Regions from separate parts of the Arthrobacter oryzae genome, predicted to be linked through region 2. Evidence: riboswitches for the same ligand, from Rfam matches in the RefSeq annotation. Region 2 holds a riboswitch; each other region holds the start of a gene.
What was found. Region 2 has a riboswitch for thiamine pyrophosphate ahead of Q8Z05_RS20100 (bifunctional hydroxymethylpyrimidine kinase/phosphomethylpyrimidine kinase). Riboswitches for the same ligand answer to the same signal wherever they lie in the genome.
Positions count from the first base shown of each region.

Region 1: another riboswitch for thiamine pyrophosphate. It lies ahead of thiO (glycine oxidase ThiO); the one in region 2 lies ahead of Q8Z05_RS20100 (bifunctional hydroxymethylpyrimidine kinase/phosphomethylpyrimidine kinase).
Region 3: another riboswitch for thiamine pyrophosphate. It lies ahead of Q8Z05_RS06395 (ECF transporter S component); the one in region 2 lies ahead of Q8Z05_RS20100 (bifunctional hydroxymethylpyrimidine kinase/phosphomethylpyrimidine kinase).

Region 1 is NZ_CP132204.1:172,788-175,985, forward strand. Features, by position in the region: gene thiO (glycine oxidase ThiO) at 1-1,209, opposite strand, end outside; TPP riboswitch at 1,196-1,315, opposite strand; gene thiE (thiamine phosphate synthase) at 1,342-2,061, shown strand; gene Q8Z05_RS00785 (ferritin-like fold-containing protein) at 2,062-2,736, opposite strand; gene Q8Z05_RS00790 (RNB domain-containing ribonuclease) at 2,778-3,198, shown strand, end outside.
Region 2 is NZ_CP132204.1:4,365,374-4,368,571, reverse strand. Features, by position in the region: gene Q8Z05_RS20105 (ribonuclease E/G) at 1-1,681, shown strand, start outside; TPP riboswitch at 1,794-1,891, shown strand; gene Q8Z05_RS20100 (bifunctional hydroxymethylpyrimidine kinase/phosphomethylpyrimidine kinase) at 1,874-3,198, shown strand, end outside.
Region 3 is NZ_CP132204.1:1,377,996-1,381,193, reverse strand. Features, by position in the region: gene Q8Z05_RS06410 (monovalent cation/H+ antiporter complex subunit F) at 1-130, shown strand, start outside; gene mnhG (monovalent cation/H(+) antiporter subunit G) at 120-554, shown strand; gene Q8Z05_RS06400 (DUF4235 domain-containing protein) at 648-911, opposite strand; TPP riboswitch at 1,063-1,205, shown strand; gene Q8Z05_RS06395 (ECF transporter S component) at 1,278-1,910, shown strand; gene Q8Z05_RS06390 (ABC transporter ATP-binding protein) at 1,927-3,198, shown strand, end outside.

The sequences.
Region 1 (3,198 bases), 460 kb from region 2:
GGCCGTGCCGTCCAGGAGCTGTCTGCAGATGGAGGCTGCCGCAGGAGTGAGCAGGACGCCATGGCGGAAGAATCCGGTGGCAATGATGAGCCCCTGTACATCACCGCCGGTTCCGGCGTCCGCGACGCGCCCCAGCAGCGGCGCGTTGTCGGGTGTTCCCGGCCGGGCCCGGGCTGTGGCTTCCAGGAGTTCCAGTTCAGCGACGGCGGGTACCAGCACCTGCGCGTCACGGAGCAACTGGTAGACGCCGCCCGCTGACACGGCTGAGCCGGGCAGCCCTTCCGGCGCGGCCGGCCCGGCATGGTCGTTGCCGGCTCCTGCGAGGGCGTCTTCGCGCTGGGTGGCCCCGATCACCACCGTGCCATCCTGCCGGGGCACGATGTAGACGGGGACTCCGTGGACCATGCCGCGGACGGTGGATGTCAGCATCGGCTGCAGGTAGGCGGGGACACGCAGCCGCAGGATGTCGCCGTACACCGGGCGGAGCGGCAGCCGGAGGCCGGCCGGCAGTCCGCCGAGTGACGCTGCTTCCAGCCCGTTGGCGATGATGGTCTCCCCGGCATGCACGGTGCCTCCCCCGGCCAGGCCGACACCGGTGACCCGCCCGTCCTCCCAGAGCAGGCCGGCGGCCCGCTCACGCACGGCGCAGCCCGCCAGGGACTCCGCAAGCAGGGCCAGGAGCTTGCGGGGATCCACCTGGTGGTCGGCCGGGATGTCGAAGGCGCAGGAGATGCCCGGGCTCAGCAAGGGCTCGCGGGCACGCGCTTCCCTGACTGTCAGTGGTTCCACTGTGAGGCCGCTGGACCGCTGGACGCCGCGCAGGTCGGCGAGCGCCCGCCGGTCGGCGGCGTCGGCACCCACGGCGAGGGTCGACGTCGTGAGGTAACCGGTGTCCGGGCCGGCGCCGTCCCGGACACCGCCTTGCAGTCCGGCGGCGAAGGCCGGCCAGAGCCCTGAGGAGTGGAGCATGAGCTCCAGGAGCTCTTCCTCCTGGTAGTGCAGTTCGCTGACCGGGGCCAGCATGCCGGCGGCGGCCCAGCTCGCGCCCGTTCCGGGGGCGTCGTCGATGATCACCACGGACCTGCCCGACTCCCGGGCTTCCCAGGCGATGCCGTGGCCGATGATTCCGCCTCCGATCACGGCGACGTCGGCGCTGATGTCCGGGCGCGCGGCGGTGCAGCCTGCTGGAGGTTGCGGGGTCATTGTCATCCTTCCCTACGCCGGTACTAACCGGATCAGGTCAAGCGGTCGGCTCTGACGCCCTCTCAGCCCTGCAGCTTTGTGACAGCTGCAGCGGGCTCCCGCGGTACTCCACCAGTTTAGGGGAACTAGGCTGGTGCCATGACCGAGCAAGCCCTCCTCACCGATGCCCGCCTGTACCTCTGCACCGACGCCCGCACCGACCGTGGCGATTTCGGAGACTTCGTTGACGCCGCCTATGCCGGAGGCGTTGACATCATCCAGCTCCGGGACAAGAACCTGGAAGCGGCCGAAGAGCTCGAGCTGCTCGACGTGCTGGAAGCCGCGGCCCGCCGCCACGGCCGCCTCTGGTCGGTCAACGACCGCGCGGACATTGCCTCGCTCTCCGGCGCACCCGTGCTTCATGTCGGTCAGAAAGACCTCCCCCTGGCATCGGCCCGCAAGTTCCTCGGCAATGAAGCCGTCATCGGCCTCTCAACGCACAGTCCGGAACAGATCGATGCCGCCATCGCCGCATCACGCGGCCCCGGTGGCCTGGACTACTTCTGTGTCGGGCCGGTGTGGGCCACTCCCACCAAGCCGGGGAGGGCCGCCGTCGGCCTCGACCTGGTCCGCTATGCCGCGGCGGCCGCTGACGGCATAACCGCGTCCCAAACATCCGCTGCCGGCGCGGCGGCCGCTGGCGACGCCGGCACGGCGCAGCTGCCGTGGTTCGCCATCGGCGGCATTGACCTGGGCAACGTTGAGCAGGTGGTGGCTGCAGGCGCGCAGCGGATCGTGGTGGTCCGCGCCATCACCGAGGCCGATGATCCTGCCGCAGCAGCACGGTCGCTCCTGGCGGCCCTCGATGCCGGCTCCTGACTATCCGGCCAGGCCGAGCTCCGTCATCCGCCGTGAATGGTTCCCTGCCAGCCCGGCGATCAGCCCGCTGACCAGCTCGTTCGCCGCGGCAGTGTCCCCGCCGCCAATCAGGCGTCCCAGGAACGCATGCTCATGGCTGACCCGCTGCGCCTGCGTCAGTGCTTCGCCGAGCAGCCGCCTGGCCCATAGCGCAAGCCTGGAGGCGAGCCTGGGATCATCGGCCAGGGCGCCCCTGAGCAGTTCGCGGAGCACCTGGGTCGTCTCATCGGAGGCCTGGACCTGTTCGATGAGTTCCCGTGTGCCGGCGTCGACGTAGCGGGAGATGGCCCGGTAGAAGTCAGCGGAAACCGTATCGATGACATACGCCTTCATCAGTGATTCGAACCAGTCGCCCGGGCGCGTCCGCGAGTGGAAGAAGTCCACGGCTGCCTGGAACGGCAACATGGCGTCCTCCGCGTCGATCCCCATGTCCGCGAGGCGGGAGCTCACCAGCTCGTAGTGCTGGAACTCCACCACGGCAATCCTGCCGAGCACGGCCCGGTCATGGAGGGTGGGCGAATACCGCGCGTCTGCGGCGAACCGTTCGAAGGCCGACAGCTCGCCGTAGGCCATCATTCCGAACAGGTCTGCGACGAAGCGGTTGTAGTGAGCGGTGTCAGCCGGGGATAAGCTCATCGTCCAAGACTAATGGCGCAAATCGAGCTAATCTGACTTTCGTGTCACATCATCGCCTGACTCCCAGTGTCCACGAACAGACCAACCGGCTGGCCGAGGCCCTGAACGCGCTCCGTACGGAGCTGGAGCTACCCGGGCCGTTCCCTGAAGACGTCCTCGAGGATGCGCTGGCGGCCATTGCAGAGCACAAGATGCCGGACCTTGACCTGACTGCAGTGGAGTTTGTGACCATAGATCCCGCGTCCTCCACGGACCTGGACCAGGCCCTCTTCATCGAGAAGTCAGGGGACGGGTACAAGGTCTTCTACGCCATCGCCGATGTTCCTTCCTTCGTTTCACCGGGAGGGGCGCTCGACGCCGAGACACGTCGCCGGGGGCAGACGATCTACGCTCCGGACGGGCGGATTCCGCTCCACCCGGAAGTCATCAGCGAGCAGGCCGGCAGCCTGCTGGCCGGCCAGC
Region 2 (3,198 bases):
CCTGCGCGCCCAGTGGGAAGGCATCGAAGGCCAGGCCACGTCCACCAAGATCCTTGCCCCGGAGCTCCTCTACGGCGAACCGGACCTCACCATCAAGGTGGTCCGTGACGTCTTCAACGAGGACTTCTCCAAGCTGATCGTCTCCGGCGAGGAAGCCTGGGACACCATCGAGGCGTACGTGACGTACGTGGCTCCGGACCTGGTGGGCCGGCTCGAAAAGTGGACCAAGGATACGGACATCTTCGCCGCCTGGCGGATCGATGAGCAGATCCACAAGGCACTGGACCGCAAGGTCTTCCTGCCCTCCGGCGGCTCCCTCGTGATCGACCGCACCGAAGCCATGACCGTGGTGGACGTCAACACCGGAAAGTTCACCGGCAGCGGCGGCAACCTCGAGGAAACCGTCACCAAGAACAACCTGGAAGCTGCCGAGGAAGTGGTGCGCCAGCTGCGCCTCCGCGACATCGGCGGCATCATCGTGATCGACTTCATCGACATGGTGCTGGAATCGAACCGCGACCTGGTGCTGCGCCGCATGGTGGAGTGCCTCGGCCGCGACCGGACCAAGCACCAGGTTGCCGAAGTGACCTCGCTGGGCCTGGTCCAGATGACCCGAAAGCGCATGGGCACCGGGCTGCTGGAAGTCTTCGGCGAGCAGTGCGAGGCCTGTGCCGGCCGCGGCATCGTCACCCACGACGAGCCTGTGGAGCACCGCCGCGCCAACACTGTTGCCGCCGAGCACCACGTGCAGCGGACCGAGATCCAGCAGCAGCAGCAGCCCCGGACGGAGCGCAAGAGCCGTCGCCGCGGCAAGGGTGGCCAGCCGGTTTCCGAGGCAGCTCCGTCGACGCCCGCTCCGGCGCATCACGAGCCCACAGAAGCCGAACGCCATGCAAAGGCTGAGGCCACCCGCGTGGCGCTGGCGAACATCGCCGCGGCCGCGCACGCAGCCCACCTGCACGACGCCGAAGCGGGCCATGCGGCCCCGGCCGCAGCAGCCGCGGCACAGGCAGTAGGCCAGGCACTGGCAGCCCAGGCATCCTCCGGCCAGGCACCCTCCGGGCAGGCCGGGACTCCGGCCAGGCCCGGATCCGCGCCGGCGCAGCCCGCTGCCACGCAGGCAGCTCCTGCCGCAGTACGCCCGTCCAAGGCATCGGAAACTGAGGTGGCTGCTGCTGGACGTCCCGCGGCGGTCCTGACCTTCGGCGGCGAAAAGGTGGCGTTGCCGTTCGTTGAGCATGGCGGAGAAGCGCCTTCCCCGGGAGCTTCCCTGACGCTTGACCGGCTGGCTGAAGCCTTCGCGCACCTTGGCGAGCCTGTAGTGGCTGAAACTCCGGCGGCACCTGCCGAACCGCAGGTTGCGGCTCAGCCTGCGGTTCAGGCACCTGCCCACGTGCCGGCCGCCCAGGCGCCGGCAGCGCGTGCGGCTGAAGCGGACTACACCGATCACACTGCGGTGCAGGGCCGGGCGCGCCGTCCCCGCCGCAACCGGAGCGCCAGCCGTGCCCAGGGCGCAGCGAACGAGACGTCCGTGGAACACCACGAGACTGCTCCGGTAGCTGCGTCAGGTCACACCCACGAAGCAAAGGCACCCGAGCCGGCCCAGAAGGACGCGCCTGCCAAGGCACCCGCCAACGAACCGATCATCCTCGGCGTAGGTGTACCGGCCTCCGAGCTCTGATCTCAGGGCAGGTTCCACGAACTGACATCGCGGGTGCGGTCCGAGGCAGGCGTAGCAATACGCCGGTTTCGGGCCGCACCCGCGAGTTCGTTGCGGGGAAACAGTAGGCTAGGGGACTGACACGGGGTGCCGCGCACAGGGCCGGCTGAGATCCACACCCGTTGAACCTGTCCGGTTAGCACCGGCGAAGGGATGTCTCCTTTGGCAATATCATTCCTGCCCACGCCTGCCTCCACGGCAACCCCCTCAGCGTCCGGCGGCGCCCTCCTTCGCCGTACACCGAGGGTGCTGGCCATCGCCGGCTCCGATCCGTCCGGCGGGGCCGGGATCCAGGCGGACCTCAAGAGCATTGCCGCCAACGGCGGATACGGCATGGCTGCCATCACCGCCTTGACGGCGCAAAACACCCGCGGCGTCCGTGCCGTCCACGTGCCCCCGGCCGAATTCCTGACCGCCCAGCTTGAGGCCATCAGCGATGACATCAGCATTGACGCCGTCAAGATCGGCATGCTGGGTGACTCTGCGGTGATTGCCGCCGTCCGCGGCTGGCTGCAGAAGGCCCGTCCCGCCGTCGTCGTTCTTGATCCCGTGATGGTCGCCACCAGCGGGGACCGGCTCCTGCAGGAGGCGGCCGAGGCGGAACTGCGTGAACTCCTGCCCCTTGCCGACCTTGTTACGCCGAACCTGGCCGAACTGGCGATGCTCCTCAACGAACCCCTCGCCGGCGACTGGGAAGCGGCACTGGCCCAGGGCAAGCGCCTCGCTGCCCAGGCGGGCACCACCGTCCTGGTCAAGGGCGGACATCTCGACGGCGGTTCCTGCCCCGACGCGCTCGTCAACACCGAAGGGCTGCTCGGCCAGGACGTTGTGGTAGTCCCCGGCGAGCGGATCACCACCAGGAACAGCCACGGCACGGGCTGTTCGCTGTCCTCGGCGATGGCAACTGCGCAGGCACGGCTGGGGGACTGGGAAGCATCGCTGCGGGAAGTGAAGCCGTGGCTGCAGGGAGCGCTCCGGGAAGCCGAAGCACTGGAAGTGGGAACAGGCAACGGCCCGGTCCACCATTTCCACCATCTCGCGCCCAAAGGCGCGGACGCGCCGGCCGAAGGGCAGTTCGCTGCGGTGCTCCGGCAGGACGCCAGGCCGGACCTGGACGACATCTATGGGCTGGACTTCATCCGTGCCCTGGCCGACGGCACCCTCACCGAGCAGCACTTTGCGTATTACCTTGCCCAGGACGCCATTTACCTGAACGGCTATTCCAGGGTGCTGTCCCGTGCCGCCGCCATAGCCCCCACTGAGGCCGAACAGCTTTTCTGGGCGCGCGCGGCCCAGCAATGCCTCGAAGTCGAGTCCGAACTGCACCGGACGTGGCTCAGCACCCGGAAGGTGGACGACGGCCTGGGGCCCGTGACCAAGTCCTACGTGGACCACCTCCTGGCTTCGTCAGTTTCCGGCAGCTACGGAGTGCTCGTAGCCGCCGTGCTTCCGTGCTTCTGGCTGTACGCCGAGGTAGG
Region 3 (3,198 bases), 1.7 Mb from region 2:
CGACATGGCCGTGAACAGGCATCTGAACAACCTGATGCTGCTGGTGGCGCTGTCCATCATCGGGTTCATCGGATCAGTGACCGTGGCGCGCTTCGTGGCCGACCGGCGGGAGCAGCCCAATGAATCCTGAACCATCTTCCGTGGACGCCATCATTGACACGGTGTCGGCTGTTTTTATGGTGGTGGGCGCCGTGATGTCCCTCGGCGCGGCGATCGGCCTGCTGCGCTTCCCGGACCTGATGAGCAGGATGCACGCGGCCACCAAGCCCCAGGTGCTGGGGCTCTTCCTGCTGCTGGCCTCGGTGGGCCTGCAGCTGCGGACCTGGTGGGTGTGGCCGGTGCTGTTCGTGGCGTGGATCTTCCAGGTGCTCACCGTTCCGGTGTCCGCGCACATGGTGGGAAGGGCCGGCTACCGCACCAAGCACCTGCACAGGGAGCTCCTGACGGTGGACGAGCTGGAAGCCGTGGTGCTGAAGGCCGCCGACAAGAAAACTGCCGAGCCGCAGGACCCGGGCAAGCGGTCCGGGGACGACCACCAGCGCGGATCAGCCTAGGGATCACTCTGCAAAGAGTTTTTGTCCAGATAACGCGACGTGGAGGCCGGTTAGCTCGCGTTATCTGGACAAAAACTCGGGTTGGGTTGGGACCTAGACGATGTCCTGGCTCTTGGCGAAGCGCGTGATCGCACGCTGGGTGCCGCGGTTGGCCAGGACCTGGATGATGGCGCTGACAGCCGCCGAAATCAGCGCGAAGGTCAGGGCGGTGCGCAGGGTGGTGGGGACGTCATCCTTGTCGCCCTTCGGGGGCTTCCGGCCGGTGACCTTTTCCCAGACAACGTCGACGGCCTTGGTGCCGGCGAACCCGGCCAGCAGGCTTACTCCGGTCCCAAACAGCTTGATGAAGAAACTCATATCCAGTACCCCTTACAGGTGGGAGACGGCGGAAACAGGACTTCCCCTAGCCTAACCGCATCAGCCCCGCCGGATCACCGCCGATTGTGACACCGGCCCCGGGATTCGGCGGGCCCGCGGGTGTAAACTTATGCACGCCCACAAGGGCGAATTGATACGACAGGGGAGCGTCGCCGTCGGGCATCACTGGAAAAGTCCAGGGAACCGGAGGCGGGCGCTGAGAGTGCGGACAGCCGCAGACCCTCGAACCTGATCCGGTTAGTACCGGCGCAAGGGAGTCGAGTTCTCAGAGTGACCGGCAGCAGGCGGCGGAAGCCGCGGCCCCGCCGGCAACCACTCTCCCCTCCTGTACCTCAGGAGGAAGACATGACTGATATTTCTGCAAAGCAGACACTGCCACACAGCAAGCGCAGCTGGCGTGTGGTGGACATTGTGGTTGCCGCGTTGATCGCAGTGGCCGGCGGCGTCATTTTCTGGGCCTGGTCCCAGGGGGCCGCCGCGGTTTCGCCGGCCATGAACGCCGTGTACCCGCCGCTGACCGGCCTCATTGCCGGCGGCTGGATGATTCCCGCCGTCCTGGGCATGCTGATCATCCGCAAGCCGGGCGCCGCCCTGTTCTGTGAATCGGTAGCCGCCACGGGAGAACTGATCATGGGCTCGCAGTACGGTGCGTCGGTGCTGTTCTCCGGCTTCGTGCAGGGGCTCGGTGCGGAGATCATCTTTGCGGTGTTCGTGTACAAGAAGTTCAACCTGCCCGTGTCGCTGCTGGCCGGTGCCGCTGCAGGCCTCTTCTGTGGCCTGAACGACTCGTTCGCTCCGTGGGGCTGGAACATCGCCTACGCTGCCGGCGACAAGCTGGCGTACATCATTTTCACCGCCATCTCCGGAGCCGTCATCGCCGGTGCACTGTCCTGGATCGCCACCCGCGGCTTGGCCAGGACCGGTGTGCTCAGCTCCTTCGCCTCCCGCAAGGCAGCAACGGAGCCCGTCTTCTCCTGATGAACGCACACTGCTCATGACATCGTCGGACTACGTCCGCCCGGCAGCGGTCACGGCGCGCGGCTGGGGCTGGCGGCACGCCGGCCGGTCCCTGCCGGCCGTCCGCGGCCTGGACCTGGACATCCGGCCGGGCGAACGCGTGCTGCTGCTCGGTCCGTCCGGCGCCGGTAAATCCACGCTGCTGCACGCCCTCGCCGGCGTGCTTGGAGACAGCGACGCCGGCGCCCACCACGGGGGCACGCCGGACGCCGAGGACTCCGACGAGACCGGCAGCTTGCTGATCGACGGCGCCCCGCCGCGTGCCCGGCGAGGGTCCGCCGGCCTGATGCAGCAGGACCCGGAGACGCAGGTTGTCCTCTCCCGGGTGGGGGACGACGTCGCCTTCGGCGCCGAGAACCTTGCCGTGCCCCGCGCGGACATCTGGACGCGCGTCGGGGAGGCGCTCGACGACGTCGGGCTGGCGCACCTGCCGCTGGACCACCCGACGTCGGCCCTGTCCGGCGGGCAGAAACAGCGCCTTGCGCTCGCCGGCATCCTCGCCATGCGCCCGGGACTGCTGCTCCTGGACGAGCCCACCGCCAACCTTGACCCGGCCGGAGTGCTGGAAGTCCGCGACGCCGTGGGCCGGTGCCTGGATAAGACCGGGGCAACGATGGTGGTGGTGGAACACCGCGTCGGCGTGTGGAAAGACCTCGTGGACCGGATCGTGGTGCTGCAGCCGGGATCCGCCACGGATTCTGCAGTGCTCCTGGACGGCGCCCCGGACCAGGTCCTGGCACAGGCGCGGGACCTGCTCATCGCCGCCGGCGTCTGGGTGCCCGGGTACGTCCCGGCGACCCGGACGCGGTCCGGTGCCGCGGGCGGAGCACCCGGTGATGCCGGGGCGCCCGCGGGCGTGGCCTCGGGGGGAGTGCCGGGTAACGGGAACCTCCTGCTGGCAGCGGAGCACCTGGCCGTCTCCCGCGAACGTCCCCGCCGGAGGGGCTTCAAGGCCGTCCCGCCCGTCCCGGTGCAGTCCGGCATCACGGCGCAGGTCCGGACCGGGCAGGCGCTGACCATCACCGGCCCCAACGGTTCCGGCAAGTCCACGTTTGCGCTGACCCTGGCCGGGCTGCTCCGGCCGGTGGAAGGCAAGGTCTCCGCGACGGTGGACCTCAGCGAAGGCGCGGGCATTGATCCGTACAAGTGGAAGGCGGAGCAGCTTATTTCGCGGATCGGCACCGTGTTCCAGGAGCCGGAGCATCAGTTCGTCACCGGCCGGGTGCTGGACGAGCTGATGTTCGGCCCG